4 regions of the Cohnella algarum genome follow, and region 4 is predicted to be linked to each of the others. Evidence: riboswitches for the same ligand, from Rfam matches in the RefSeq annotation. Region 4 holds a riboswitch; each other region holds the start of a gene.
What was found. A riboswitch is a leader RNA that binds a small molecule or an ion and turns the genes downstream of it on or off. The one in region 4 is predicted to bind cyclic di-AMP.

Region 1 (7,838 bases), 660 kb from region 4:
CCCGCAGCGCCGCTGCCGCATCGCTGCTGCCGCCGGCCAGGCCGGCCGCTACGGGAATATGCTTGTCCAGGTGTATGTACACGCCGCGTCTTACGCCGCAGCGTTCCTTGATCAGCCTGGCGGCCTGGAACGCCAAATTTTTCTCGTCGAGCGGAATGAATCCGGCTTGGCTCGTAAGCACGATCTGGTCGCGCGGCAGCTCGGACAGTTCCAGACGGTCGGCCAAATCCACCATCGTCATGATCATCTCGACTTCGTGGTAGCCGTCTTCCCGCTTCCGCAGCACGTCGAGGAGCAAATTGATTTTGGCCGGGGCCTTTTCGTACACTTTATTTGTCATGTTCATCACCTGTCGGCTAAGTAAAACCGGTTCGTTAAAGCGGTCGAAAGCTTTACATATTATAACAAACCCCCGGCGGAATTGCGATTTAGGTTAAAAAAGGCGCGGCAGCGGCCTTGAGAGCGATTGCAAAGAAAAGGCCGAGGCAGGGCGGCGGCAGCGCCTTCCCGTCGGCGTCCTTGCCCTGCCTCCCGCTTCATTGCGGTTTTTTGGCTGCGGCCTGTTCGGCGATCTGAATCGCGCGCTTGACCATGTTCCCGGCATCCTTGGCGCGAATGCCGCCCCAGCCCTCACGCTCGACCGTGCCGTAAAAACCGAGGTCCTTGGCCAGCTCGGCCTTGAACTGCTCGGACATCGTGCTCCTTCTGCGGCCCATCGGAACGCCTCCTTTTTCAGAAGCAAGTGGCGACAAACCTGTGCGCCCGGACTTAGGATGCCCCGTTGCGGCGAATCGATATCACCCTCGGGCTTTCGAACACGCAAAACGGACAACCTGGGCGCTTGGCGCCCGGTTGCCCGTGTGTGTAAAACCGTGTCAATGCGACATGAAGTTGATTCGAACTTGGCCGTCATCGTTGCAAACCATCACTTCCACGGATTCGGTCAAAATATCGGCGTAGCTGTACGAAACCCGCTTGAAAGCGTTCTGTTCCTGGTCCAGCTTGACAATAAAAACGGACGGGTAGATCTCTTCCAACACGCCGGTTCGTTCGACGGTTTTGCGGCGTCCACCATTGGCGCGGAGCATGATTTTGGAGCCGACATGGGGTTCCAAACTCCGCTTGATCTCCATAAGCGTGTTTTTAGCCATGATCCACTACCACCTCTTTCCCTGTAAATTATAACTAAAGGGAGGTGGTTTGTCAAATCGAAAAAAATATTATATCAGCGTTTCCGTTTTTTTGTCAACAATGTTTTTTGGATTTGGCAGCCCAATCCGATATTTCCCCATCGTTTCGACGCCTCCGACGCCCTGAATGCCGCTGATTGTGTGGGCGATGACGTCGGCGATGTTGATCGTGTCGCGAAAAGGAGTGAACGCCGCCCGTACGGCTACGTACACGGGATCCAGCGCGTGAATCATGATGCGGCCCGGCGAGCTCGCGAAATTGGCCCCCGCCGTAAGGATGGCCTCGAAATGGGACTGGCACGCCCCCGCGATGACGACCAGGGAGTCCCGATGCTTTTCGTATTCTCTGGCCACCTGCACCGACCGGACGAAATTGAAGGAGTTTTTGTAGCTGCTGAGGCTCTGCGTATCGTTTTTCTGCTTGAGGACCCCGTCATGGCCGGTGACGACGACGATATCCGGCTTTACCCGGGGAAGAAGCTGCATGAGCACTTGCGGCATTTGCGACTCGTGGCAATGAGCGCCATTCGCGGGAATGCCGAGCTGTTCGTACACGGCCATGCTTTTCTTCAGGTAGTTCTGATCCCCGTCGAGATGGAGCACCTTTCCGGGCAGCTCGAAGTAAGGGTCGCGGCGCGGCGCGTAGCCGAGCGGCTGGGCCTGCCCGCCATGCGGCCGCAGCTGCGCCCTTTCTTCCTTCATCCGCCGAAGCGACTCGTTTGCCCGGATGCGTACCTGCCGGGTTCCGCCCAGCTCGTCCGGGTTCCGCACCGAGTGCAAATCCTCCACCTGCGAGTCCGCAAGCAAACGATAATCCGTGCCGCGCAAAATCGCCAAGCGGCCGGATAGCGCCGCAATTCGGAAAAGGATGTCACCGCCGTACGATTTGCGGACGACCAAATCCCCCTGCTTCATGGGCAAATCACCTCTTTCGTCTATCCTATGGAGGCGAATGCCACATGGTGCAGGGCAAATACCGATGCGTCGTCGGTTCGGCGTCCCGTTTACTTCACTTCACGATGCCCGCAGCGGCCAGGGCGCCCTCGAGACGGGCGAACTCCGCGAGCGACAGCGTTTCGCCCCTGCGTCCGGGATCGATGCCGGACGCCGTCAGAACGTCCGCGAGCTCGCCCTTGCGCTCCTTGCCGGCGAACGCCGCCAGGTTGTTGTGCAGCGTTTTGCGGCGCTGGGCGAACGCGGCATGGACGATGCGGAAAAACCGCGCCTCGTCCCGCACCTCCACGGCGGGCTCGCCGCGGCGCTTCAGCCGGATGACGGCCGAGTCGACGTTCGGCGCCGGGATGAAGGAGCCCGGCGGCACGGTGCAGACGTACTCCGGCTCGCAGTAGTACTGCACGGCGATGCTGAGCGAGCCGTAATCCTTGCCGCCCGGCGAGGCGGCCATGCGCTCCGCGACCTCCTTCTGCACCATCACGACGATCGCTTCGATCGGCAGCCGGTCCTCCAGCAGCTTCATGATGATCGGCGTCGTAACGTAATACGGCAGGTTCGCGACGACGCTGACGCGCTCGCAGCCGGCGAATCGCTCCTGCCATAACGAGCGCAGATCGGCCTTGAGCACGTCGGCGTGCAGCACGGTGACGTTGTCGTAGACCGACAGCACCTCGCGGAGAATCGGAATGAGCCGGTCGTCGATCTCCACGGCCGCCACCTGCCCCGCCTCCTGCGCGAGGCGCTCCGTCAGCGCGCCGATGCCGGGCCCGATTTCCAGCGCTCCGGCTTCCGGGCCGAGGTTGGCCGCCGCGACGATTTTATCGAGAATGTTTTTGTCGGTCAAAAAGTTTTGCCCCAGGCTTTTCTTGAACGTAAAGCCGTGCCTGCGAATAATGTCTTTCGTCCGGTTCGGGGTTGCGATGTCGGCTCCCCCGCGCGATCCGTTGTTGTTCATCTTCCGCCTACAGTCCTTCCCGCTCCAGCTGCGTTAACGCGTCCAAGAACTCTTCCCGCGAGATGCGGAACATGACGCAGCGCTTGTAAAATTGTTTCCCGTTGGCGTATCCGATGCCGAGCAGCTCCCCCATCCGCTGCCGGCGCCGCGCCGCCGAGGCGTGAACGATCAGTCCGGCGTCCATCAGATCGGACCAGGCGATGTCGGCCTCCCCCGAGGCCTCCGGCGCCGCCTCGCCGCTTCTCGCCTGCGCAAGCGCCCGGCGGATCGCCTCGTCGGACGCATGCTCCACGCCGATGCCGTCCTTGCCTCTCGCCTCCGCGCGCGTCAGAAACGCGTGCTTGCAGTCCGGCACCCGCTGGGCGACGATTTTCCGAATCCGCTCCCCCGGAGCGTCCGGATCGGTAAATACGATCACGCCGCGCCGCTTGTGCGCCAGCTCGATTCTCCGCAGCACGTCTTCGCCGATCGCCGAGCCGCCGGTTTCGATCGTATCGGCCTGCACCGCCCGCCGGATGGCGGCCGTGTCGTCCTTGCCTTCCACCACAATCATTTCCTGAATCATCGCTTGATCCTTCCGCTCCGTTCTTCGGGTTCGCCCAAAGGACGGGCAAAGTCCTACTCGTTATTATAACCTTGCCCATGCAAAAAAGAAGAGGCCCGAAAGCCCCTTCCCTGCAATTGCCGCTATCTATGTCAAATGTGCTCGTTCTTCGGCGTCTACGGTTGGCATCCCCGATTGACGCCGTCCGGCCGTCCGGACCGCGGCGGCGGATCCGGCACGACCGGGAATCGCCCTTGCGCCTCCGCTTTAGTCGGCGGAAGGCTTGACAGGGCCGATGACGTATACGGTGTATCCTTTTTTGGAGCCGAACTTCTTCGCATGGCTCTCGCTGTCGAAATACACGTCGATTTTTTTGCCGTTGATGGCGCTGCCGGTGTCTTCGGCTCGGCGGAAGCCGATGCCATCGATGTAGACCCACCAGCCGAGCGGAATGACGTCGGGATCGACCGCGATCGTGCGGCCCTCCGACACCTTCGTTCCGGATGCGGTAATGCCGTAGCCCTCGTCGCCTACGTCCTTGCCCGTAGATTCCGGGCCCGCCGTATAGGCGGTAAGCTTGACGTTCTTCAGCACCTGCTTCACTTTGACCGACTTTCCGTTAAGCTGAACCGTGCCGTTAGCCGAAGCGTCGTAGGACAACGTCGTGACTTCGGGCTCTTTTTTCTTCGTGCCGACCGCGACGATTTTCTGCACGGACGGCTGCGTGATCGTTTTGGATACCAGCTGGTCGCTGACCAGGCGACCGTCGACATAGACGCGCTCGGTTTTCGTCACGAGCGTGCCTTCCTTGCCGGTTTGGATCACTTTTTTGCTGCCCTCGGGCAGCGTGGGGTCCTGCTTTTCCACGATGGCGAACGTCACCGGATGCGACGTTTCCACGACCTCTTTATCCACTCTCAGCACCTGAATGGTCATGCCTTCGGTAACCGGCGCCGACTTGTCGGGCGTTACCCGGTCGTCCGCCGACAACGAGAGGTTCGAGGCGTGCAGAACTTCCTGAACGGAATCTGCGGTCGTATATTTGATCTCCTTCTTCCCGTCCGCCTGCAGGACGACTTTCGCGGCGCGATCGATCGCGATCGTGCTGCCCTCCTGCAGCTCGGCATCGAGCGGCTGGGATATTTGATCGTGCGGGCCGACGGTGATGTTGTGCTCCGAGAGCAGCGATCGCACATCGGACGATTTCGTTTTGATGACGGTTGTCGTCCCGCCGTCCACGACGGTTACGCTCATGGCGGACGCGCCGTGTAGCAGCAATAAGAACAAGATGGTCATAGCAAAAGAGAGAATTGCGCTGAGCAGGATCAAACGCAAATGCTCATGCTTCCATCGCGCTGCGAAAAGCTTGCCGGTCGGTCGTGGATCATGGGTGTTCCCGACAGGAACGGTTCCCATTTTCTCGTTCCTCCTTCATAGCCCCGCCGTCGACTGCCTAAGCATGACTTCGTCTGACGCGACTATCCTTTTGGTTAACGGCGCTGGGCTTCGCACGGAGCGGCTTTCGCACGAAAGCACCCGGCCGTCGTTCACCAGTAAACGGCACCAACCCGCCGCCCGAAAACATTCGCCTCTTCCTCCCGCAAAAAACGGACAACAAAAAAAGCCGACGGACAGAGGATCTGTTCGTGGCTCCGCTTGCGACGTCGAAAGGGAAATGGGCAGCACGAGGTGACCTCTCTCTCATACGCTTGCGAGGTTAGCTGTCGGGTTCGGGCCAAGAGAGCGGCCCTATCCGCCCGCAATCCGACGGACCGTCCGGCCTGGACGGATGCTTCGGTTGCCAGCAAAATTCACCCCAAGATTACTCGGCCGCGGAAATCGCGGTTCGCGTACGAACCGGTCCTCCGCGTCGGGTCCCCCGCTCTCCGTTCGGAGACTCAGCGCACTGGAAAAGGGATGCCATATTCAAACTCTTGGATTAGATGATAACCTCTCGGCGCCAAAGGTGTAAAGAAGGGTCAAAGCGCGAAATCCTCCATTTTTGAACGAAATAAAGCTGAATTTTTAGGTTTCATCGATCAAAAACCAGTTTTTTCGCATAACTAAATGATTTTTCTTCGATTGTTAGCGTTTTATCTTGGTAGACGAAAACAGGCGAGACCATTTTCGGTCGTTAAATTTGCAATTTCTTCCACGGATTTCCCTTTTATTTCCGCTGCTGCCTCCGCTACGAACCGCACGTAAGCGGACTCGTTTCGCTTCCCTCGGTAGGGGTGCGGAGTCAAATACGGGGCGTCCGTTTCGATCAAAAAACGGTCGTCCGGCACGTTCGCGAGCACCTCTTTGGGAACCCTTGCATTTTTGAACGTAACCGGTCCTCCGAACGAAATATAGAAGTTCATGTCGAGGCATTTTTTGGCCGTTTCCCAGCTTCCGGAAAAGCAGTGCATGATCCCTCCGACCTCGGAGGCGCCTTCCTCGCGAAGCAGCCGGACGACGTCCTCGTGGGCGTCCCGGTTATGGATGACGATCGGCTTGCGCAGGCGTTTGGCCAAACGGATTTGCTCCCGGAAAACGGCGTGCTGAACGTCCTTCGGAGACGTATCCCAATAATAGTCAAGCCCGATTTCGCCGATCGCCACCACCTTCGGATGGGCGCACAAGCGTTCGATCCAGGCCAAATCGTCCTCAAACTTCATGTCGATCGCGTCGGTCGGGTGCCAGCCGACGGCGGCGTAAATGAACGGATAGTTCTCCGCGAGCGCCATCGTCGTCGGGATCGTCTCCCGGTTGAAGCCGATATTGACGATCGTTTCGACGCCGGCTTCCCGCGCGCGGGCGATGACCTCCTCGCGATCGCTGTCAAACTTTGGCGAATCCAGGTGGGCGTGCGTGTCGAATAACATAGCGTATGGCGTCTCCTTTTGCTTTTGCAAGTTCTTTTTTTTACATTCCGAAAAGCTCGCGGATTTCCGGCTCCAATTCCGTTGCCTTCCTCCGAACCTCGTCTTCCGGATAATACAAATAGTAATTTCCCCGGTGCAAGCCCGTGATCGAACGGATGATGTCCGACTTGACCGAGATTTCCGTCAGCCGATCCTTGTTGTCGAGCAGCAAAATCGGCGGCTTTTCCGAGGCGTCCAGCGCCGCTCCGGGCTTGTACACGTCATAAGGCAGATCCACCGGCGTATCCATCTCGAGGTGATAACCGGGATGGAGGCCGATGCGGGCCCACTCCTTGCGAATGCGCTCGATCAACGCCTCGTCCAGCGCGTCCTGCGAAATATATTTATACAAGCGGCGATGAAGAAATCGCGAGCACAAGTCCGCCAGCAGCTCGTCCCGCTCGCCGATCCACTGTCCGAATGCCGCCTGAACCATCGATTCGTCCAAGCTCAAATACGATTCCACCGTCATCGTGCCTTCAAACAAATGCTTGAGCTGCGGGAGCATAAAACCGAACGCATACCCGCTCCGGTACAGCTCGTCCGCCCTGCGGAAAATTTGCCTCAGCACGATTTCCGAGCTGCGCGTAACGGGATGGAAGTATACCTGCCAATACATCTGATAACGCGACATCAAATAGTCCTCGACGGCATGCATCCCGCTTTCCTTGACGACGATACGCCCTTGATGAGGCCTCAGCACCCGCAAAATCCGGTCCAGGTCGAAGGTGCCGTAGTTGACGCCGGTAAAATACGCATCCCGGAGCAAGTAATCCATGCGGTCGGCATCCATCTGGCTGGAAACGAGGCTGATGACGATCGGCTTGTCGTAGTCTTTGCGAATGACGGCGGCAACCCGTTCGGGAAAATCGCGGCCGACCTCCTTCAAAATCCGGTTGATATTCGTGTCCCCGAGGATGATGTCGCATGTCCACCGCTCATGATCGTTGCCGAACACTTGTTCGACCGAATGGGAAAAGGGGCCGTGTCCGACATCATGCAACAAGGAAGCGCATAAACTTACCAAATTTTCCTCTTGCGGCCAATCCTGATATCGATTACGCTCAAATTGGCTGATAATTTTCCTCGTAATCTCATACACGCCGAGCGAGTGGGAGAACCGGCTGTGCTCGGCTCCATGGAACGTCAGGTAGGTCGTGCCCAACTGCCGTATTCGCCGCAGTCGTTGAAATTCGGGCGTGTTGATCAGCTTCCAGATCGTCTCGTTTTGCACATAAACCGAATGGTGAACCGGATCCTTGAACACTTTCTCCTCTTCCAGCCGACGG
Region 2 (7,838 bases), 1.4 Mb from region 4:
ACCATTTTCCGCGTGGACAATCGCGAGAAATCCGGATGGCTGAACGAATGGTTGCCGATCGCATGCCCTTCGGCGTGAATTCGCTTGACCAATCCCGGATGCTTGGCCGCTTTCATCCCCACGACGAAAAACGTCGCATGCACCCTTTTTTCCTTTAAAATATCCAGCACCTGCGGCGTAAACCTCGGATCCGGCACGTCGTCGAACGTCAGCGCCACCTGACGGGGGCGGCCCGGAGCGGATAAAATAAACGCGCCTCTGTACCTTCGCTGCATATCGGCCCAATTTAGCTTCGGCCGGCTTTCGTTCGCGCGAACGAGACGCTCCGTTTCCGCGTTCGTTCCCGATCCAACGAGACGCCCCGCTTCCGCGTTCGTTCCCGCAGCCGCCCCTTCTCCTTCGGCGAACAGCAAAAGAACGGCGCAGCCCAGCAACAGCGCGCGCCGTCCCCATCCCGATATAAGCATCGCTACCACCCCACTCCCTTGAGAAACCTGCGCCTCCCATAGGGTTAGCGGAACGACTTTTTATCATGCATAAGCATCTGGCCCGATCTGCGGCTATTTCTCGATCGATTCCTGAAATTGCTCGATTTGCTCGTTCGTCCCGATGACGACCATGACGTCTTTTTTCTCCAGCAAATCTTCGGCCGTCGGGGCGATAATGATGCCTTTCGGCTTGTTGATGGCCACGACGCTGCAGCCGAAGCGCCCGCGGGGATTGACCTCGGAGAGCGATTTGCCCGTCAGGCAGTCCGGCACGTTCAATTCCGCGATCGTGTACGTCTTCGAAAGCTCGATGTAATCGAGCAGATTCGGCGAGACGAGCTGGTGCGCCACGCGAATGCCCATATCCCGTTCGGGGTAGATGATCCGGTCGACGCCAAGCCGCTCCAACACCCGGCCGTGAAGCTCGTTCACCGCCTTGGCGACGACTTTTTTGACGCCGAGCTCCTTTAGCAAAATCGTCGCGAGAATGCTCGCCTGGATGTCGTCCCCGATCGCGACGACTCCGCAATCGAAATTGCGGGCGCCGATGGAACGGAGAACTTCCTCCTCCGTTGCGTCCGCAACGACCGCATGCGTCAGGACGCCGCTCATCTCCTGCACCTTTTCCTCGTCGCGGTCCACGCCGAGCACCTCGAAGCCGAGCTCGATCAGCTCGCGGCCCAAGCTCGACCCGAAACGTCCCAGTCCGATAATGACAAATTGATTCAGCTTCATGTTCGCTCTCTTCCTCTACCCGATCATAATTTTGCCTTCGGCGTGGCGGTACAGCTCGCGGCCCTTTCTCGGTCCGAGCGCATAGCCCATCGTCAACGGGCCCAATCTGCCGATAAACATCAGCAAAACAATCATGATTTTCCCCGCGTCCGTCAGCTCGAGCGTCAAGCCCATCGACAGGCCGACCGTGCCGAACGCGGACGTCGCCTCGAATAAAATCATCAAAAAATGGCGGTCCTGCGTCGTCGAAAGAATCATCGTTCCGATCAGGACGATGGCGAGCGATATAAGCGTAATGGTGAGCGCTTTATATACCCGCTCCTGGGCGAGGCGGTACCGGAACATCGCCACGTCCTGCTTGCCCCGGATCATCGCCCACACGGCGCCGAGCAGCGCGGCGAACGTCGTCGTCTTGATCCCCCCGCCCGTCGAGCCCGGCGACGCCCCGATAAACATATACAGGATGATGAAAAATTGGGTCGCCTGGCGGAGCGAAGCGATATCGAGCGAGTTGACGCCCGCCGTGCGAGGCGAAACCGACTGCAGGAACGCGGCCAATATTTTCTCGCCGAACGTCAGCGGGCCCATCGTGTCCGGATTGGAGTATTCGAAAATGAAGATGACGAACGCGCCGAACAAAATCAGAAACCCGGACATGCTGAGCACGACTTTGGAATGCAGCGTCAGACGCCTCGTTTTTTTGAAATCCGCCAAATCCGACAGCACGACGAAGCCGAGCCCGCCCGAGACGATGAGCAGCATCGAAACGATGTTGACGAGCGGATCCCCCGCGTACATCGTCAGGCTCCGGTAATCGCCCATAATATCGAAGCCGGCGTTGTTGAAGAAGGAAATCGCATGAAAAACGCCGAGATACGCCGCGCGGCCCGGGCTGACGTCGAACATGAATCTCGCGGTGAACAGCACCGCTCCGGCGGCCTCGATCGACAACGCGTAGACGACGACGCGGCGAACGAGCCGCACGATGCCTTCGATGCTCGTCTGGTTGAGCGCTTCCTGCAGGATGAGCCGCTCCTTGAGCGAGATGCGCCGCTTCAGAAAAATGGCGAACAGCGTAGCCATCGTCATGAAGCCGAGCCCGCCGACCTGAATGAGAACCAGAATAACCAGCTGGCCGAATACGGAATAGTGCGTGCCCGTATCGACGACGACGAGCCCCGTCACGCAGGTAGCCGAAGTCGCCGTGAACAGCGCGTCGAGCCAGGGCGTCGCCTCCCCCGTCGCGGACGCGGCGGGCAGCCGCAGCAGCTGCGAGCCGATGAAGATGATGCACGCGAATCCGAGCACCAGCAGCCGCGGCGGCGATGCCGTCAACCACTTGAAGGCCGCTTTCATGGCTCTTCACCTCGCATTTTATCCAATGATGATCTTCCCTTCCGCATGCCGGTACAGCGAGCGATTTTCCCGGGCGGCGAGCGCGAAGGAGAGCGTATACGGACCGACCCGGCCGACGAACATCAGCAGCATAATGATGATTTTCCCCGCCGTCGACAGCTCCGTCGTCAACCCCATCGAAAGCCCCACGGTAGCGAACGCGGAGGTGGCTTCGAACAGGACGCCCATGAACGACGCGTTTTCCGTTACGGACAGGATCATCGTCGCCGCCACGAGAATCGCAAGAGAGAAAAAGGTGATCATGATCGCCTTGTACACCTGGGTTTGGCCGAGACGGTGGCGAAACAGAACGACGTCCGTTTTCCCCCGGATGACCGCGTAAACGGCGGCGACCAGCACCGCGAACGACGTCGTCTTGATTCCGCCGCCCGTCGAGCCGGGCGACGCGCCGATAAACATCAGCCAGACGATAAAAAACTGCGTCGCCTGGCGCATGTCGTACATGTTGAGCGTGGTGACGCCGGCCGACCGCGGCGTTGCCGAATGCAGCAGCGCGGCAAGGAGCTGGTTGCCGAAGTTTAACGGCCCGAACGTTTTCTCGTTCGTATATTCGAAAATGAAAATGACGATCGCGCCCCCGACGAACAGCAGAACGGTGACGCTCAGCACGACCTTGGAATGAAGCGACAGCCGTTTGCGCTGCGGCCACTCGACCAAATCCGCCAGGACGACGAAGCCCAGGCTTCCGCAAAGGATCAAAATGATGGAAATGACGTTCATGTAAGGATCGGAAACGTAATCGGACATGCTGCGAAAATCGCCGAACAGATCGAACCCGGCGTTGTTGAATACCGATACCCCGTGAAAAATGCCGTAGTACAGCGCGCGTCCGAGGCTCATTTCCTCCATGAACCGGATCGCGTAAAGCAGCGAGCCGACCGCTTCGATCGTCAGCGCATACAGCACGACTTTGCGCACGAGCCGGACCAGCCCCTCCAAAGTGTTCTGATTCAGGGATTCCTGCAGCGCAAGCCGGTCCCGCAGCGAAACCTTGCGCCGAAGCATGAGAGCGAACAGCGTTCCCATCGTCATGAAGCCGAGTCCTCCGACCTGGATCAGGATCAGAAGAACCCAGTGGCCAAACGCGGAAAAATGAGTTCCGGTATCCACCACGACGAGACCGGTCACGCACAGGGCGGAAACCGAAGTGAACCAGGCGTCGATCCAGCTCAGCGTTTGGCCGCTCACGACGGAAACCGGCAGCTTGAGCAGCACGGCCCCGACCGCGATAAGGAACGCGAAGCCGAATACCAGGGTGCGATAAGGCGAAGCATAAAGCCAGCGAACGGCTTTTTTGTACAAGTCGGTCACCTCGTTCGAAGTCAAGCGTCATCCGTTCCGTCCAAACCCGTGAGGGCGAAAAGTTCACCCTTAATCTTTCCGAAATCGCAAAAAAAGACACCGGCACTCCGGTGTCTTCGCACACTGAGTCCTGTTCGGCTGCAGCCTACGAGGTTAGCTGACGGGTTCGGGCCTGAACAGGCAGCCCTATCCCGCGCGCCGCCTGCGCGCGCAAGGAATTCACCCCGACCGCGGCGCCAATGCGGCGGCGGCATTTGGTTCCCCCGTTTTCTTGCGGAAATTCGGCTGTTTAGTATGATAGGGAATAACGATAATAATCGAATGCAAAATTACATACCATCGCATTATAGTCTCTCCGCTTAACGCGGACAACTGCCAAATCCGGCTAATAATGCAGTTTGGAGCGTTAATTGCTTCGGCAAGCGGCGGAAACGGGGAGCGATGCATCAATCTTCGCGGTTATCTTCTATTTTCGTTAATTTAGCTAGCAATCGGGCGGAAAACGAGAAAAAAAGAATTATGCGTCCGGTGTATGCGTTTACCTGAACGATTCGAAAGAGCGGAGTGATCGAATTTGATTTCGAAGCGTTGGCTCGTTTGGTCTGCCATCGGTCTCGTCTTGTATTTTTTTATCCAAGTGGCGCCTTATTTCGGTTCCTTGCAGGACTCCGGGGATTTCGGCATGCTGACCCGCGAGGAAGCGAAGTCGGCGGCGCTTGAAGCGGCAACCGCTCGGTTCGGCATTCCCGCTTCGGACCTGGGGGAAGCGCGCGCAGCGCATCTGTCCGACAGCGAGGGCGTGAGCTACTTGTCCAAAGAAAAGCTGCTCGAAGCTTATAACGACGCGTGGGACGAGCGCTTTCCCACCGATGTTTATCGCGTGGACATTCCGCTGGGAGCCGAAAGCAAGCTGGAACTGTCGCTTCACATGAAAACCGGGGAACTCGTCGCGTGGCGCCACGCGACGGAAGGACGATCGACGGGCGGCGCGGACGAAGATCCCGCCCTCCTTGTCCGGCAGGCTCGCGAAACGTTGGCCGAATGGGGCTTCGCCGCGGAAGACTGGGAACCGACGGGCGAAGTCGCCGCGGACGGCGCGGTCGGCTTCCAGTCCCGGAAAGCCGGGCTCGGAGAGGCGAAGCTGCAAGTGTTCGTCAAGCCGGCGCAGCGTTCGCAAGCTTCCTCCGGAACCGGCGCGGAAAGCTCGGCAGCGGAAGACGGCATCCTGCCCGACCGCGCCGGGAGCGAGCTTCGGTACCGGCTTTTGCCGCCCGCATCCTTTATGCAGTATTTGGAGTCGCAGGAGGAAAAGGCCGCTCTCCTGTCCATTTACGGCTCCATGCTTCCGCAGCTCGTCCTGCTCGTTCTTGCGGTCGTCTACTCGGGGCGTACAGCAGTTGGACCTCGTACCGGCGCGGGGCCTTTTTGGCCCCTTTGTTTTTTGTTTTGTATGCGGCCTTTACGTTCAATATGGCGCCCGCCTTCCGGGCTCAGGCCATCGAATCCGGCATGGGGCAGCCGGAAGCGGCGGCGTTCGGATCGATCGTTTTCAATCTGATGATGCTCGCGGCGATGGCGCTCCTGACTTACTTCTCCGCGGTCGCCGGCGACGGCCTGTGGAAATCGGCGGGCCGCGATTTGTGGCCGAGCTGGCGTCAGCCCGACTACGGCCGGCGGGTGCTCGCCGGCATGGGTCGGGGCTACTTGCTGGCGTTCATCGTGCTCGGCGTCCAATCCGTCGCGCTGCTTGCTTTAACCTTTTTGCTCGGGTCGTTCTCTTCCTCCGACGTCACGCAATCGACTTACAACATGACGTATCCTTGGCTGATGCCGCTGCTCGCCTGGTGCGCGGGCATCTCGGAAGAGCTGCAGACGCGGCTGTTCGGCATCGGACTGTTCCGCCGCTGGCTGACGGGCGGGGCTCGCCGGCTGCTGCGCCGGGAGCCGTCTCCGCGGGCGGCGAAAGCGCTGACGTTCGCGGCGATGCTGCCGGCTTCGCTGCTATGGGCGTTCGGGCATGTCGGCTATGCGATCTATCCCGTTCACACCCGATTGATCGAGCTTGTCCTGATCGGCTGCCTGTTCGGCTGGTTCATGCTCCGGTTCGGCCTGATCGCCGTCATTTTCGCCCACGTTTCCGTGAATTCGATTTTGATGGGCGTGCAGATGCTGTTCGACGGCCTGCGCGTCGATCTGGCGGGCGGACTGTTCAGCTTCGCGATGCCTCTGCTCGTCGCCTGGGCGATCTGGCTGCTTCACCGGCGATTCGGGAGCCGGCCGCCATCGCCGAGCCGTTAGAAAACCAAAAGCCCGGCGCAGGCCGTTGCAGCTTGCCGCCGGGCTTCCGATCCTTATCGAATGATCAGGCCTTTCCCTCTTCTTGCCTCTCCTCGTTCAAAGCCTCCAAAATCCGCTTCGCAAGCGCCTCCCCGATCGAGACGGCGCGGAAATCCTCGACCGACGCTTCGCGGATCGCCTTAAGCGAGCCGAAATGCTTGAGCAGCTGCTTGCGCCGCTTTTCGCCGATGCCGGGAATCGCGTCGAGCGCCGAGGCGACCATCGATTTCGCCCGTTTTTCGCGGTGGAACGTAATCGCGAACCGGTGCACCTCGTCCTGAATCCGCTGAAGCAAATAAAACTCCTGGCTGTCGCGCGGCAGCGGCACGGCTTCCGGGGGATCGCCGACGAGCAGCTCGGCGGTCCGGTGCTTCTCGTCCTTGGCGAGGCCGCATACCGGCACATCCAGCCCCAGCTCGTTGACGAGCACGTCCAGCGCGGACGCGATTTGCCCTTTGCCGCCGTCGACGACGATCAGGTCCGGGAGCGGCAAGTTTTCCTTCAGCACGCGCTCGTAGCGGCGGCGGATCACTTCCCGCATCGTCTCGTAGTCGTCCGGTCCGGTGACCGTCCGCACGTTGTATTTGCGGTATTCTTTCTTGTCCGGCTTGCCGTTGGTAAAGACGACCATCGCGGAAACCGGCGACGTCCCCTGGATGTTGGAGTTGTCGAACGCTTCGATGCGGCTCGCGGACGGAATGCCGATGCGCTCGGCGAGCCCTTGCGCCGCCTTGACGCTGCGTTCCTCGTCCCGCTCGATGAGCCTGAACTTCTCCTCCAGCGCCATCCGCGCGTTGCCGCAGGCCATCGATACGAGCTTGCGCTTCGAGCCCCGTTTCGGCACCCTCACCTTGATGCGCAGCCAATTGCGCAGCGAGGCGACGATGTCGCCGCCTTCCCCGTGCGCTTCATCCTCTTCGTCCTCGTCGTCCTCCGGCACCGCGCCTTCGCCTTCCCCGGGCACGGCTCCGTCCGCGAACGCTTCCGCGGATTCGCCCGTTGCCGCCGCGGCGGCGTCTTCCGCTTCGGATGCCGCGTCCGCTTGCTCCGCGTTCCGCGCGGCCTCCTCCTCCGGCGGCGCGGGCAGCAGCACCTCGCGCGGCAGCGCCGGATTGTCGCTGTAATACTGCGTCAAATACGTCAGAAAGTCGTCGTACGGCTCGCCGTAATACGGAAAAACGGAGACGTGGCGCTGAATCATTTTCCCTTGGCGCATGTACAGAATTTGCACGCACATCCAGCCCTTGTCGACGGCGTAGCCGAATACGTCGCGGTCTTTGGCGTCCGCCATCGTAATCGTCTGCTTCTCCATCGTCGCCTCGATCGCCGCGATCTGGTCGCGGTACTCCTTCGCGCGCTCGAACGCCAGCTCCTCGGCGGCTTGCTCCATTTTTTGCTGGAGCTGTTTTTTGATTTCCCGGTGTCCGCCGTTCAAAAATTTCGTGATTTCGCCCGTCATCCGTTCGTATTCGGACGGCTCGACCGGAAATTCGCACGGCGCCAGGCATTGGCCCAGGTGGTAGTAAAGGCAAACCTTGTCCGGCAGGGTGCGGCATTTCC
Region 3 (7,838 bases), 420 kb from region 4:
GCAATCGGACAATCGGGAGCGGGCGAAGCGGCGAAGGCTTCGTCCGCTTCGCCATGACGGTTCGGGAAGCATAAGCGAAGGAGACGAATGCCGATGAAGCCTTTTTTGGACGATAACTTCCTGCTGGGCAACGAGACCGCGGTCAAGCTGTATCACGATTACGCGGCCAAAATGCCGATCATCGATTATCACTGCCATTTGAGCCCGAAGGAAATCTACGAGAACCAGTCGTACGAAAATCTGACCCAGGTGTGGCTGTACGGCGACCACTACAAATGGCGGGCAATGCGCACGAACGGGGCCGAAGAAAGCCTCGTGACCGGCGGGGCGGGCGTGTCCGACTACGACCGGTTTCTGGCATATGCGAAAGCGGTTCCGGCGGCCGTCGGCAATCCGCTGTATCACTGGTCCCATCTGGAGCTTCGGCGGTACTTCGGCGTCGAGGAAATTTTGAACGAGAAAAACGCTCCGGTCATTTGGGAAAAGGTGAACGCCCAGCTCGCCCAAGGCGGCTTTTCCGCCCGCGACCTGATCGTCAAATCGGGCGTCGAGGTCATCTGTACGACGGACGATCCCGTCGATTCTCTGGAATATCACCGGCTTATCAAGGACCTGCCGGATTTCGAGGTCAAGGTGCTGCCGTCGTTCCGTCCGGACAAGGCGCTCGAAATTCGCCGGGCGACGTTCCTGCCGTGGCTGAAGCAGCTGGAGCAGGCGGCCGGCCGGGAGGTGCGCGATTACGACGCGCTGCTGGCTGCTCTCGCCGAGCGGATCCGCTTCTTCCACGAGACGGGCTGCAGGGTTTCCGACCACGCGCTGGACGCGATGGGCTACGCGGAGGCGACCCGGGACGAGGCCGCGGCGATTTTCGCCAAGGCGCTGGCGGGCGAGCCGATCGACGCGGAAGAGGAACGGAAGTACAAGACGTTCACGCTGCTGTTTTTGGGCCGGGAGTACGCCAAGCTGGACTGGGCGATGCAGTTCCATATGCACGCGCAGCGCAACAACAACAGCCGCATGTTCGAGAAGCTCGGTCCGGATACGGGCTACGACTCGATTTACGACGGCCCGGTCGCGGGTCCCCTGGTCCGGCTGCTGGACGCGCTGGAGCGGGACGACGCGCTGCCGCGTACGATCGTGTACTCGCTTAATCCGAACGATCTGTACGCGCTCGGCACGGCGATCGGAAGCTTCCAGGGCGGAGGAGTTCCGGGCAAAATCCAGCTGGGCTCGGCCTGGTGGTTCAACGATACGAAGGACGGCATGCTGGACCAGCTCAAGGCGCTCGGCAACACGGGGCTGCTGGGACGGTTCGTCGGCATGCTGACCGATTCGCGCAGCTTCCTGTCGTATACGCGCCATGAGTATTTCCGCCGCATCCTGTGCAACCTGCTCGGCGAATGGGCCGAAGACGGGGAAGTGCCGCGGGACTTCGATTTGCTGGGCGGAATGGTCCAGGACATCAGCTACCGGAACGCGAAGGCCTATTTCCAATTCGGTTAAATCCGAGCGCATCCGAAGCATCAGCCGCTTCGACACGGTTCGTTCCTATCGGGACGGCCGGTCCGGGGCGGCTTTTTTTCGCGGCCGGGAAGGAAAAGACGACGAAGCCGGCTTTACCCGCTTTTGCCCGCCTCTTTCGAAAACTCCCTGCATCCTTTTTTTTGCGCCAACGTAACCCTTAATGTAGCCTTTTTGCCCCGCCTAAAGTCCAGTCCGAAAACCGACGCAGGTTCATGACGGGCCGTGCAGCGATTCTTTATAATAAAACCTGCAGGCCGTAAAAGAGGAGAACAGAATGTTTCAAAATTTGGTCGACATTTTTTTGGAGTTTGGCGTCTGGGGATTGGCGATTCACTCGTTCGTCGATGCCATCATTTTTCCGATTCCGGCCTTTTTTCTGCAGGTATCGTTAAGCCTTGTCGACCCTTCGTCGGCGTTATGGTACGCGACCGTGGGCTATATCGCCTGTTTGCTCGGAACGCCGGTAGGGTACGGGATCGGCAAGCTGCTGGGTCATTCGGTGCTCTACAAATTGCTGAAAAAGGAATGGATCGACAAGGCAACCGCCATGTTCCAAAAAAACGGCGAGGCGACCGTGCTTATCGGCGCGTTCACTCCGATTCCGTTCAAAGTGTTTACGATCATGTCGGGGTGTTTGAAGTTTCCTCTATGGAAGCTGATCGGCTATGCCGCCATAGGCCGGGCCGTCAAATTTTACGTCGTCGGGTTTTTGTTTTACTATTATGGCCGGATGGCGGAGAGCATGGTCAAGGACGTATCGCTCTACATTTTCGTGATTTTCGTTCCGATTCTCCTCCTGGGCCTATGGCTGAAGCGAAGACACGACCGAAAGAAGCAGGCGCGAAACGCCGAGCAACAGCAACTGTAAGGTGCGGCAAGGGGCTGGCAAATGGAATTGCTGGAATACATCGAACGATTGTTTTCGCAATACGGCTATTGGGTGCTGCTGATCGGCCTGCCCCTGGACGCGATCGCGCTGCCGATTCCCCCCGGCAATACGACGCTGGCGTTAACCGGATATTTGGCGTCGCAACGTATTTTGGCGTGGCTTCCGGCGCTCGGTTCCGCTTACTCGGGCGCGGTGATCGGCATTACGGCGACTTACTGGCTCGGACGCAAGATCGGGGCTCCGCTTGTCGAAAGATACGGAAAGTGGCTGTTTCTCAAACCCGACCATGTGGCAAAAACGCGCAAAGCATACGACCGGTACGGAAGCAAAGTGCTGTTGTTCAGCTATTTTCTGCCGGGCATCCGCCAATTCATCGGTTATTTCGCCGGCATTATCCAAGTGCCGTACCGTTCTTTCGCACTGTACGCCTACACGGGCTGCGCCTTGTGGGTGAGCGCCTTTTTCCTGATCGGGTACGGATTCGGGGACCAGTGGGAGATCGTTTTCGGGTTAGTCGAACGGTACATGAAATTCGTTTTCGCGGGGCTGTGCGCGGCCGCCGCCGTCGTCTTCGGCTTGAAGTGGCGGCGCAGCCGGCTGGAGCGGGCCGGACGGTGACCCGGTGAGGAGCATGACAAAGGGCCTCCTGCTAGCGACAGGAGACCCTTGGCGATACTAGCGGCTTACGCTTTGTAAGCGGCCACTGCCTCGTACGTTGCGTCGTCCAGGACGCGGCGCGCGCCGAGGTAGCGTTTTGCGTAATAGCTTTCGTCGAGGTCGGTTACCGTAACCCCTTTGGATGTCGAAGCGTGGGCGAATTTGTTGTTTCCGACATATACGCCAACGTGAGATACGCCTTTGCCGTTCGTGTTGAAGAACACGAGGTCTCCCGGGCGCAGCTCGCTTTGCTCGACTTCCGTTCCGGTCTCGAACTGGTCTTTGGACGAACGAGGCAGCTTGATTTCGAACTTCTTGAATACGTAGGACGTGAAGCCCGAGCAGTCGAACCCGCTGGTCGTCGTTCCGCCGTATTGGTAGTCGACACCGATCAGATCGGTGACCTCGTCGTTCAGCTTGGAGCCCGCAGACGCGGTTCCCGCCTGAAAGGCCAGCAAGAACGCGAATGAGAAAGCAAGAAAACCGAGTGACAACTTCCGCAAAACAAGTGACTCCTTCCAATGCCTACGAGGTTAGCTGAAGGGTTCGGTAGAAGGTTCCCTATGATTCCTGCTAGCGAAGCGGAATCAATTCACCCGGCAAATCTGGTTCCCCCGTTTCCCTGTGCAAGGAAATTCGGCAGTTTTCGCACATGAGAATTAATTATTCGCGCAGTGGGAGTCTTTTCCTGCCGATAAAAGATTAGAATTCGTTAATATAAAGTTAAGAAAGCTTTAATAAACGCGAAAAAACCGGAATGAAAACGAAAAAAGCTATTCCAGGCGCTGCGAATCGCGGCGACGGAATAGCTTTTTTGGCGAACGTTTGCAGGGCGAGGGGCGGGGGAGAACGACGGTCAGGCGGCCGAATCGGCCTTCCATAACGCGTATTGGGAGGCCGAGGTCCAGACGGCCATCATGGTTCGGACGAATTGAAACGCTTGGTGAACCGCGACGGAAATGAATCCGGTCCAGAACATCGTCGCGCCCGTGACGGCGACCGAAGCCGCCGCGCCGATCCCCGTCAGCAACAGCGTAACGGCGGCCAGCGGCAGCGCTTTGGCGCACGCGCGGGCAAGCCCTTTGACGATGCCATCCTTAGATACGGCGCCGAACTGCATGAATTGGAACAGCAGATGAACGATAAAAATCCAGCACATCCAGACGGCGGCGTAAGGGAGCATTTTCAACGCCCACGACTCGACGGAAAATTGCGCCAGAAATTGCGATTTGGCGAAGGGGAGGAGCCATAAAGCCGGCAGAAAAGCCAATGCGTTCTCCAGCAGGTACAGCAGAACGACCGGCTTCCACGCGCGGCGCATGCCGGTGAGCATCCGGGTTCCCCGCTCTTCGTCGGCGTGATGGAAGGAATAGTACAGGCCGGCGTTCAGCAGCGGCGTGAGCACCATGCGGAGAAGCAGCATTCCCGCCAGCATAAGGAGAGCTTCGTTCATGAGGTCGGTTTTGGTCAGACGGAATTGGGCCTCGATCAGGAACAACCGGACCGCGTTGCCGTTCGGGTGCCCGTCGGGGTAACGGGCGAGGATCGGCGTGACGACCGAATCGATAAATCGGTACAGAAAGAAGCCCCACAGCAGCCGGTACAAAAACAGGGCGACCAGCACGTATTTATGCCGGGAGGTCAAACTCCATCCCTCGCGGATTATTGAGCGCATCTCGTTTCACCTCACCAGGCCAGGATGCCGAGCAGACCGTCCACCAGCTTGGTCAAGCCGATATTCCAGCGGGTCCGAACGGGTTCGTCCACATCGGTTTTCAAAAAGTTGTTATACCGGTAATTGTCGAGCACGACCGCCATTTCGGGATCGACCGCCACGAATTGCAGCGGCGATTCGTGTTTGACCTGGAACTGCACGTGCTTTTGCGCGCCGTCCCATGTTTTGCGCAGCTTTTCGCCGTTGGCGAATTGGAACCATACCGATACCGGTTCGGGACTGCCGCCGCGCTTCAGCACGACCCTGGATTCGTAAACGTTCTGATCGTTCAGGCGCGATTCGATCGATTCGACGGAGAAGTCGGCCATTTGGCCGTTTTGGACGTACGCATGGAAAAACTCGGTCCATTTCTTTTTCGTCACGCTCTCGACGACTTTCTGGAAGTCGTAAGAGGATGGGTGCCTGAACCGGTACGTCTGGAAATAGGTCCGCATGATTTTGTTCATCGTTTTTTCGCCTACCTGCTGTTCGATGGCTTTGAGCACAAGCTTGCCGCGCATGTACACGTTTTCCGCGTAGCTGTTTGAATCGCCGTACGCCCAGGCGTATTGCTTCAGCGGTTCGGGCCGGGTCAAATAGCTCGCCTCGACGATAGGGTTGGGGACGACATCGTAAATTTCCTCCATCAGCTTATCTTCCGTGTAGGACGTAAAGCCTTCGTCCAGCCAAGCTTCTTCGAATTCGTTCGTGGCGACGATGCCGTACCAGTATTGATGGGCGATTTCGTGCACGACGGTCCGTTCCAGCTCGAACCCGGGGTTGTCGTTTTTGGCCGCCGCTCCCGTGATGAGGGTCGGGTACTCCATGCCGCCCGCGCCGTTGGCGTCGGCCGGCGGGATGACGATGGAAAGGGTGGAATAAGGATAGTCCCCGTACCATTTGCCCAGCAGCGCCAGCGCGGACTTGGCGGCGTGCATATAGCGCTCCTGCAAATCCTTGTGAAGCGGGTCGATGTACAGCTTGATCCGGACGCCCGGCACGCCGATGGACGAAAATGAATCTTCTACGTAATGAAAAGAAGGGGATGCCGCCCAGGCAAAGTCGTGCACGTCGTCGGCGTAAAACTGGTACGTTTTGCGGCCGTCCTTGATGACCGCCTGCTGCGTCTGAAAGCCGGTTGCGGCCACTTTGTACGCTTCGGGCACGTCGATTTTGACGCTGTAAATGCCGAAGTCCGAGTAAAACTCCGAATTTCCGTGATACTGGTGCGTGTTCCAGCCTTCGGATGTCCGTCCCCGCGTTCCGACCGTCTCGTAGGCGGCGGCTTTGGGGAACCATTGCCCGGCCATCACGAAGTCTTCGGCTTTGCCCATGCGGGCGAACACTTGCGGCAGCTGAACGGCGAACGTCATGCGCAGCGTTACCTTCTGACCGGGGGCGACCGGCTCCGGAAGCCGGAAGGACGCGAGGGTCCGGTCGTCTTTGTTGCCGTCGTCGGGCTGGACGTAATGCAACCGGGGGAGCAGCGTTTCGCCCTGGGCGGTTTCAAGCGACGTCAGCGTCATCGCTCCGTAGCTTCCGTTTTTCATCCGGTCCCCTCTGAGCTGGCCCCCGATTCTTTCAAAAACGTGCTGCCCGGAGAAAAAGCGTTCGGATATAAGTGCAGGTAAAACTCTTGGACGGGCTTGCGGCCGGGGTTTTTCCAGGTTAGCGTCTGCTGCCCCGACAGCGTGCCGTCTTCCTCCAATTTGACGCTGATGTGGTACTCCGAAACCCGGTTGCTCAGAACGACCGGCTTGGGCGCGATCGGCACGTCGGCTTCGGGCTCCGCGGCGGCTGCCTTCGCGTCGGACGGACCGGCGGGGGCGGAAGCCGTTCGCAGCTCCGGCACCTCCGGCGAATGTCGTTCCGGCGGCTCCGCGGCCGACTCCTGCAGCCCGGCGGACTGAAGGGCGGAGGCGGGCAGGGCGTACTGGTTGACCCAAGCCTCCGCGAATCCGAACGGAATCGAGAAGACGAGCATGGCGGCAGCGGCGGCCAAAACAAGGTAACGCATAAAGCGGCGTTGGGGCATACGGATTACCCTCCCGTTGACAAGCTTACTACGGGATATATATGCCGGTTGTCCAAGGAATATATCTGAGGGCGGACAACATCTCCGGCGGGCGGATCGGCGCGAAGCGGCGGGGTGCCGGATCGGGCGGCAAGGTAAGGGCGCGGGATAGCGGCGGGCTGGCGGATCGGCGGCAAGGCGGCGGGGTGTCGGGCGGAAGCGGGCTGGCGGATCGGCGGCGGAGCGGCGGGATGCCGGGCGGAGGCGGGCTGGCGGATCGGGAGGGAAGGCGGCGGGGTGCCGGGCGGAGGCGGGGCGTCCGGGATCACGAGCGGAAAGTGCCCTGGGATCGCGCGTCGCTTTCCGTTTGCTGCGATCCATCGCTTTTCCCGGTCAAATTCGCTACAATGGGATTAGTTAGTCCGTTTGGATGGAGGCGTATACGATGGAGCAAAATCAACCGCAATCCGCGCCGGAGAAAAAGAAGCTGGCGCTGAATATCGTAAGCAATGCCAAGCAGCATAAAGGCTTCGGCGCGGGAAGCATCGACCTGAGCCAAATGTCCCCCGTTATTATCGACCAGGGCGAAGCATACCTCGATATGGGAGCGATGCATGCCAAGAGCAAGGTGGAAAAGGGAATTAAATTTTCCCCGGACAAGGAAACCGTGCCGAACGGGCGCCAGGCCTGGATCGTATGGGTGGCGGTCGATCACGATGCGGAAGGCGGCTACTACGCCGGCGTAACCTCTTGCGAGATGCTGATCGATACGGAGGCTCGGCGCGGATGGAAAATCCTTCCGGACCACGTGAACCGGATGGATGCCGCTCTCAAGCGCAAATATATGCTCGACAACCTCGGGCCGGAAGAGAAGGCGCTGCTGCGAGGTTTGCTGCAGGAACATAACGCGGAATGGTGGAATCATTCTCCGCAGCAGTTGAAGGATCTTCTCGCTTGATTTGAATTGCCGCTTGTGAGGGAGGAGGTCGGTTCGAGACTTCAGCGGGGCGCAACTGTATGGCGAGCGGCAAGGTGGCGCA
Region 4 (7,838 bases):
TTATACGTAAAACTTTCGCCGGGTTGAACGGCGTTCATCGTAACGCCTGGAATCCCGTCCATATTGTTCGGGACCGGCAATCCGTGCCAGTGAATCGTCGTCGGTACATCCAATTCATTTTTCAGGGTGATTTCCACGTCGTCTCCGAGTTTCACCCGAATTTGGGGACCGGGAACCGTGCCGTTGAATGTCATCGCAGTCCGCATGTTGGTTTCATTGACCATCAGATGATTTTCTTGCGCGGTTAAGGTGAACTTGGTGCCGGTGAGCACTTCGGGAGCGCCGCCGGACTCCATATTCGCCATGTCCCCGGACGCGCTTGGACTTGCGCCGCTTTGGCCCATATCCATATTGCTGTGATCCATGCCGCTTATACCGCCGGAACCGTTCGTGCAGCCGGCCAAGATCAAGATCAACGAAATCGCTATTGCTGCTACCACGAATATTTTTCGATTCTTACGTATCATTGTTTGCAATCCCCTCTTTATCATTTGTTTATTTACTTCCACGTTTGTATGATAAAAAAGAAGTGTGCAGAAAGTATGCAGAACTCTTGAACAAAATCACAAAAGTCTATCCATAGGGTGGGATTTATGCATACCATCTTGATTGCTGATGATGAAGAACCGATGCGCGAGCTGTTAAAGGTACATTTGATCGGCGCCGGATATCAAGTTGATGAGGCCAAAGACGGAATGGAAGCTTTGGAGAAATTGAGGAAAAACTCCCACTACAGCGCTCTGATTTTAGATTGGATGATGCCTTTTATGGATGGAATGGAGGTAATTAAAAGGGTTCGAGAATTCAGCTCCATTCCGATTCTTATGCTGACTGCCCGTAATGAAACGGAAGAAAAAGTGAAAGGGTTTTTGAATGGCGCTGACGACTATGTGACAAAGCCTTTTGAAAGTGCCGAACTCCTAGCGCGTATTCAAGCATTGCTTAGACGGGGGACAAGCCCTTATCAAGAAACCGACAACCGTTTGATGTACAATGGATTGGCCATAGACCAAGGAAGCCGCACAGCCAGGTTTCAGGGCAACGCTGTCTCCCTGACGCAATCGGAATTTGATTTGTTAGTCCTTTTTGTAAAGCATCCGAAACAAATATTTAGCCGAACGCAATTGATTGATCAAGTGTGGGGCGCCGATTTTGAGGGAGACGAGCGTACCGTTGACTCGCATATCCGCAATTTGCGCGGCAAGCTGAAGAGTATCGGAGCGAAGGATTTTATCAAAACCGTTTGGGGAATGGGGTACCAATTCGTATGAGGATATGGTCCAAACTCCGAAAGCCGCGGCTCCGTGTCCATCATAAACTGGGATTCACTATGTTTATAACCATCGTCTTATTATTGCTTGTTTTGGAGTTCGTATTTTATGCGATGTTTACCCGATTTTACGTTCAGCAGATCGCTGATGATATGATTCACCGCGGACATAGTCACGCCAATGCTCTTCAAGCCGATTGGTCGGAGAATATGCTTCGGCATGTGGCGGAAATGGAATCGTATTCCCGTTATACGGTTGCGGTTATAGACGTTCGTGGAGAGGTGCTGGTATCTTCTGCGCAGCTGGACATGGTGCAAACCCAATTTTTAAACGGTTATGAATCACAGTTGGAGTACGAGTGGGTTCAAAGGGATTGGCGACGTCAGCCATATTTGATTTCCCAGTCACCCATTATCCTTGCAGACGGGGAAACGGCCGGCCATGTGATGATGTTCACCTCAACGGCGCCTATACGTGATGCTCTGCAGTCCTTTCAAGCATTGCTTCTGCTCTTTACGTTAATCTCGATCCTTTCCGTTTTTTTCTTCATCTTTTTGTTTTCAAATTGGATTTCCAAGCCGTTGGTTGCCATGAAAGATGCCATTTATCAGTTAACCCGGAACGATTATCGTTTTGATCTCCCTGTGAAAAGCGATGACGAAATCGGGGAATTGAACCGCTCCATCATGGATCTTTCGGCTGAATTAAAGCATTACCGTACAGAAAGACAGGAATTCCTGGCGGAAATCTCCCACGAACTTCGCACCCCCATTACGTTCATTCGCGGTTATTCCGAAGTCCTTCAAAACCCGCAGCTGAAAGACGAAGATAAGCAAAAGTATTTGAGATTCATCCATGATGCGGCCGGCCGTCTCCATCGATTGATTGACGACTTGTACGAATTGATGAAATTGGATCAGGTGCAAGTGCAAATTAAAAAAATGGACGTAGATCTTACCCAGTTGTTAAGCCAAATTGCAGAAGAGAATGAAGATCGATTCCAAGTATCGGAAATTTCTTTCCACGTAGAGCTTCCTTCAGTTCCTTTATGGATTGTCGCCGACCCCAGCCGAATGGTGCAAGTGATCGTAAACATGCTGGAAAATTCGCGAAAATATACGCCACGCGGCGGGAGCGTAACGCTTACGTTAACCTCCAAGAAAAGCCAGGCGATTATCGAAATCCGCGATACCGGAATCGGGATTCCGAAGGATCAGCTTGCACTCATTTGGCGGCGGTTTTACAGAGTGGAAAAATCGCGGTCAAGGGACCACGGCGGCGCCGGACTCGGGTTGTCGATTGCCAGAAGGATTGTCGAATTGCATCAAGGAACTATAGAAGTGATCAGTGAAGAAGGAAAAGGAACGACTTTTACCATTCGAATACCTTTGCGAGAACCTCTCAATTGAACGGCTCAGCTCGTTGTGTATGATCATAATGAAGCAACTTGCGAACATATGATCACCCTTCTCAGCACCTACCCCGATGTGCAGGCGAGAGCCAACCAGATTCAACTTCTTCGAGATTGCGCCTTGATCTGCGCGACCACAGCGGCTTATCTCGAACGCCGAAGTCAATTATCAACGATTTTTTTGTTTAGAAAGGGTATTTTCAGTGTTATAATTATCCATTATTTGTGTTCTTCTGTTCTGCAAAGGGAGGGTTTCAGTGCTTCATGGAACAAATCATTAATGCGTACAAGAATGATGAAGAGTCTGTGTATCATACTTGGTTTTTGAATAACGACGAACGTCTGAAAGCGTTCCGGTTCATCCGGAAATCACTCATCAAAGTAATAAACGAAATTGAAAGCGGCACATTTGGCAATGACTTTAAAGGTTCCAGTTTGGAGACGGTTTTATCGGCTATTTCCGAGCAGAAACAAATATTTGAAGGGGCCGCTCACGCCTTTTATTGGAAACCTAAGCTGCGCATTCCGGATATTTATGAAAATGAACCCAACAAAAGAGCGTTTGGCCGTTTCTTGAAAGCATGTCTGGAAGCAACAACGGAAGATCAAGTCATGAGCGAAATCGTCAAATTAAACGTTCTACAGATAAAAGGGTTGGGACCTGCAGTTGCCAGTATTTTGTACTTTTTGCATCCAACATGGTTTCCGCCATTTAATACGGCCATTGTCAATGGATTTAATGCTTTGTTTTCGGAGAAGAAAAAACTCGGATCATGGATATCTTATCTGGAAATGCGCGATGTCATTCTCGCCTACAACAACAAGTACCGCAACCTTTTGTCAAAAGATCTTGGAGCCATTGTGGGTCTTTTGTTTGAAATCGGCAGCAATCGACTCGTCGTTCAACAGAATGCCCAAAAGGTTATTGAGATCGACAATATAAAATTACATAACGCATTGGAAAAAAGACATAAAGAAGTGCTGGAAGATGAGCATGAAGAAAACGCCCACACCGAGATGCAATATTATTTGGCCAAATTGGGCCGATCATTAGGTTATCAGGTATGGATTGCCCGCAATGATCATAAACGAATTTGGAACGGTCAACCGCTCGGGGAATGGTCCATCAAAAATTTAAAGCTGGAGAATGTACCGGATGCCGTTATGGATACGGTTTCGCTTATCGATGTCCTGTGGCTGGATTCTAATGATCATATCATCAGCGGTTTTGAGGTGGAGAAGAGTACGTCGATCTATTCGGGGATATTGAGACTGAATGATTTGGCTCTTTCCTTGAATTCGGGAGTAAATCAATTTTATTTGGTGGCGCCTGATCAAAGGGAGAAGGAGATCCAGGCTCAACTGCTGAGACCCTCCTTTCGAAACTTGGGGGCAATGACCATTTCCTATATTCTTTTCAAAGATTTGCGCTGTGACTGTGAAGCCATGTGCAAATTCGGAACGGATCATTCTGTTCTTCAGAAAATATGCAAAACAGTATTATAAAAACCTTCAAACCCTTACTTTCCCTTACTTTCGCGCCGCCACTTCGGGCGGTGTTTTTGTATGCTGCAACCTTGACCGGACATGAGAGAATTCTAATCTTCAGTCGACAGGATTTCTACAATTTTCTACGAAATAATAAACAATCAAAAATTGCCGAATTTCCGAAATGGAAAGCGGGGGAACCCGATTTGGGTGAATTGATCCTGAATGAATGGATCATAGGGAACCTTCACCGAACCCTTAAGCTAACCTCGCAGGCATGAAGGGAAGAGTTCTGTTGAATCGAAAATGGATCAGTCTAATCATTTTTGTTGCCGTATTTTTTACAGGAGCAAGTACTGCGTTTGCGAGCCAGTCCAAATTGGACAATGCGATCAATGAAGTCTTAGGCACCCCGTACAAATGGGGAGGAACAACGGTTAAAGGATTCGATTGTTCCGGTTTTATCCTGTATATCTTCAACCAGTTTAATACCGAGCTTCCTCGCACATCAAAGGACCAATCCCAAATCGGCACAAAAGTTGAAAAAGAAGATCTGCGGCCCGGGGACATGGTTTTCTTCAACACGGATGGTAAGGGTGTCTCTCATGCCGGGATTTATATTGGAGAAGGCAAATTCGCTCATTCGTCAAGTAGCAAAGGGGTAAGCATCAGCAAGCTTTCGGATTCTTACTATGAGAAGCGTTATGTTACCGCACGCCGCGTAGTGAGCGACGAAACCTATTCAGCCATGATTTCTACAGTCGAATAGATGAATAATCGAAAATTCACCAACCATCTGCGCCGGTGAGTCTATCGGTTTAGCGTTTGAATATCCACAACCAGGCTAAGTTTAGCTGGTTTTTTCTTTTTTTCGGCGAAATTGGGGGAAAGTAGCCTCTTGATGAATGAAAAATATCCGGAGAGGAAAAATACTGCCAAACAAAGTCAGGAGGCCTTCGAATGTGGAACAACATCATTGCCAGCACTTTCGTCGGATTGCTTGCGGTCACTTTGATCGGCTGTGCATCTCAGGACAATGGATCTCCAGCTGCTTCGCCTCCACCAGCAACAACGCAATCCAACCAAAGTGAAACAGGAAATCCTGCATTCAATCCGTTGCCTTGGATGGCCACCAAAAATACGACTCGTATTAACACTTCGGATCCTGTGGAAGCTGCCGTATTCATATCACGAACCTTGTGGCCGGCAACAAGTGAATCCAATCGGCCGGGGGGTGTCATCTTGGTTGCCGGAGACAGTTGGCAAAATGCGCTGGTGAGTGCCGATTTAATTCATCATCCGATCAACGGCCCTATATTGTTCGTTGATGAGAATGGAATTCCGGATTTAACGCGGGAAGAAATGATGCGGCTTAAACCGACGGGTTTGATGTCGAATAAGGATATCCAAGTTATCGTGGCAGGGCCGGTCAACGATCGCGTAATGGATGATTTAAATTCGCTTGGTCTCAAGGCGGACCGGATTGAAGGGAACACACCGGCTGCATTGGCGCAAGCGATTGACGATTATTACGCCAAAGCAGCTGGCAATAATCTGCCCCCATCCGTTATTGTAGGTTCCCTGGACAGTCCGGAATATACGGTTCCCGCTGTCAACTGGATTGCTCATATGCCGGAGCCGTTACTGTTTGTTAATAAAGACGCCGTGCCGGATGAAACGACGGCGGCGCTCAAAAAACGGAACGGGAAAGCCAACATCTACATCATCGGACCGGAATCCGTCGTATCGGCGAAGGTGGAAAAGGAACTGTCATCTTACGGAAAAGTTGTCCGGATCGCCGGCAACGATCCTTATCTCAATGCGATTGCATTTGCCAAATATAAAGACACCTCCAATGATTTCGGATGGGGGATTACGACTCCGGGCCATAACTTCTCGTTTGTTGAAGGTAAATCCTTCATGCTGGCAATTGCTGCTGCGCCATTTTCACATCTGGGGAAACATGCACCGCTGCTCTGGACGGATCAAAATCAAATGCCCGAATCCGTCATGACGTATTTGATGTCCGTTCAGCCTAAATACAAGAAAAGCCCGACGGAGGGTCCATACAACCATGTGTGGTTAACTGGCGAAGAGGATCTTCTTTCAGCGCAGGCTCAAGGTGAAATCGATGGAATGCTCGAAATTGTTTCTGCGACAGGCGAGGGACATGGCATGCCTGGGATGGAGGATGAAAATCAAGGCAATGAATCAAGCGGTCACGTTATGTCAAAATGAACAAATAAACGATCACCCACAGGGTCAGTAGCTTCTTCAGAAATCTGGTCCTGTGGCTATTTTTCTTTTTTGTACTACAATGTGTAATGATTGTGAAGGGAAGTTTTCAATGGATGAGTTCAAGCAAAGGATGTTGCAACGATGAGGTTTTTCTCCATGACGCAATTATTCCAGTTGACCCTCGTTTCGGCGTTAATGATCATGTCGCTGCCACAGAATACGTTTGCAGATGGCAGTAAGTTGGACGCCGGTGATTTATCGGCAGAATCAGCTATATTGATCGATGGTGCATCGGGGACGGTATTATTCGAAAAGAATGCTGATCGGCAAATGTATCCGGCCAGCATCACCAAAATCATCACAGCGATTGTCGCATTGGAAACCACAGATTTGAATGAAATCGTGACGGTATCCAAAGAAGCCAGATACGAAGACGGAACTCGGGTTTACTTGGCGGAAGGCGAGCAGTTGACGATGGAGAAGTTATTGTATGGGCTCATGGTCAACTCGGGCAATGATGCCGCAACGGCGATCGCTGAACATATCGACGGATCGAAACAGCAGTTTGCCATTAGAATGAACGAATTTGTGAAGACGAAAATCGGCGTTGCCAACACGATCAGCAAAAACCCATCCGGTCTGCCTGATCCTGAACATGTCACGACAGCAAGGGACATGGCGAAAATTGCACAATATGCGATGCAGAACAGCACGTTTCGGAAGATTGTATCCACGAAAGAGATGGATTGGAATGGAGAGGAGTGGGAAACCACCCTCATCAACCACAACAGGCTGCTTGGATCTTACGAAGGGACGACGGGAATAAAAAACGGTTTTACTCATGAGGCAGGAAGCACTTTGGTCGCATCCGCAAACAGAAATGGGATGGAACTCATCGGCGTCGTGCTGAAATCCCCATCCAGCGAAGTTCTCTATAAGGATATGACGCAATTGCTGGATTATGGGTTTCAAAATTTTGAGCCGAAAACGATTTTTGAAGCCAATCAGTCCTATACGTATTCTAAAGAGGGTTTGGAAATAAAATTCGTTGCCAAAGAGCCGATACGGACAGTCGTCTTAATAGGTGAAGAACCCAAGTATTCCGTAAATTCAAATGGGGAAGTCGTACTGGATACAACAATGGGCCAACAGACGATCGGAGAACTTGAAGCTCTCCCACCCCCAATTGAACCAGAGGCCACTTCGCCAGAAACGGCAACTCCATCCATCGATGATTCCCGATCGATATTTGAATACTTGATTTTTGCATTATGGTTGCTGATGATCTTGTTTATGGGGTTTGTCGGCAGATTGATTTTACTGAAAAAGAAACGTTCCAAAAGAGAATTGGGACGTGGTTATTGGAATTGAAAAGAGGGCTTTGCACCCTATCGGCGCAAAGCCCTCTCATTATCTTGTTTTTATCCGTA

Region 1: linked by a shared signal. The riboswitch ahead of JW799_RS07835 (ubiquitin-like domain-containing protein) and the one ahead of JW799_RS10875 (C40 family peptidase) in region 4 are both predicted to bind cyclic di-AMP.
Region 2: linked by a shared signal. The riboswitch ahead of JW799_RS16890 (TrkH family potassium uptake protein) and the one ahead of JW799_RS10875 (C40 family peptidase) in region 4 are both predicted to bind cyclic di-AMP.
Region 3: linked by a shared signal. The riboswitch ahead of JW799_RS09030 (C40 family peptidase) and the one ahead of JW799_RS10875 (C40 family peptidase) in region 4 are both predicted to bind cyclic di-AMP.

What each region holds. Positions count from the first base shown of each region.
Region 1 is NZ_JAFHKM010000002.1:1,737,386-1,745,223, reverse strand. Features, by position in the region: gene ispE (4-(cytidine 5'-diphospho)-2-C-methyl-D-erythritol kinase) at 1-340, opposite strand, end outside; gene JW799_RS07860 (small, acid-soluble spore protein, alpha/beta type) at 537-716, opposite strand; gene veg (biofilm formation stimulator Veg) at 876-1,151, opposite strand; gene yabG (sporulation peptidase YabG) at 1,221-2,105, opposite strand; gene rsmA (16S rRNA (adenine(1518)-N(6)/adenine(1519)-N(6))-dimethyltransferase RsmA) at 2,200-3,099, opposite strand; gene rnmV (ribonuclease M5) at 3,107-3,664, opposite strand; gene JW799_RS07835 (ubiquitin-like domain-containing protein) at 3,911-4,897, opposite strand; cyclic di-AMP (ydaO/yuaA leader) riboswitch at 5,335-5,557, opposite strand; gene JW799_RS07830 (TatD family hydrolase) at 5,737-6,510, opposite strand; gene JW799_RS07825 (HD domain-containing protein) at 6,551-7,838, opposite strand, start outside.
Region 2 is NZ_JAFHKM010000002.1:3,768,618-3,776,455, reverse strand. Features, by position in the region: gene JW799_RS16905 (polysaccharide deacetylase family protein) at 1-467, opposite strand, end outside; gene JW799_RS16900 (potassium channel family protein) at 561-1,223, opposite strand; gene JW799_RS16895 (TrkH family potassium uptake protein) at 1,239-2,579, opposite strand; gene JW799_RS16890 (TrkH family potassium uptake protein) at 2,598-3,941, opposite strand; cyclic di-AMP (ydaO/yuaA leader) riboswitch at 4,068-4,238, opposite strand; gene JW799_RS16885 (hypothetical protein) at 4,516-5,499, shown strand; gene JW799_RS16880 (CPBP family intramembrane glutamic endopeptidase) at 5,451-6,239, shown strand; gene uvrC (excinuclease ABC subunit UvrC) at 6,304-7,838, opposite strand, start outside.
Region 3 is NZ_JAFHKM010000002.1:1,982,218-1,990,055, forward strand. Features, by position in the region: gene JW799_RS09010 (Gfo/Idh/MocA family protein) at 1-1, shown strand, start outside; gene uxaC (glucuronate isomerase) at 94-1,503, shown strand; gene JW799_RS09020 (YqaA family protein) at 1,799-2,392, shown strand; gene JW799_RS09025 (DedA family protein) at 2,414-3,031, shown strand; gene JW799_RS09030 (C40 family peptidase) at 3,097-3,573, opposite strand; cyclic di-AMP (ydaO/yuaA leader) riboswitch at 3,578-3,722, opposite strand; gene JW799_RS09035 (hypothetical protein) at 3,927-4,745, opposite strand; partial or broken gene JW799_RS09040 (M1 family metallopeptidase) at 4,757-6,768, opposite strand; gene JW799_RS09045 (YwhD family protein) at 7,244-7,756, shown strand.
Region 4 is NZ_JAFHKM010000002.1:2,398,689-2,406,526, forward strand. Features, by position in the region: gene JW799_RS10855 (multicopper oxidase family protein) at 1-467, opposite strand, end outside; gene JW799_RS10860 (response regulator transcription factor) at 594-1,271, shown strand; gene JW799_RS10865 (sensor histidine kinase) at 1,331-2,680, shown strand; gene JW799_RS30400 (four-helix bundle copper-binding protein) at 2,696-3,010, shown strand; gene JW799_RS10870 (hypothetical protein) at 2,947-4,188, shown strand; cyclic di-AMP (ydaO/yuaA leader) riboswitch at 4,330-4,462, shown strand; gene JW799_RS10875 (C40 family peptidase) at 4,466-4,939, shown strand; gene JW799_RS10880 (cell wall-binding repeat-containing protein) at 5,131-6,408, shown strand; gene JW799_RS10885 (D-alanyl-D-alanine carboxypeptidase family protein) at 6,565-7,779, shown strand.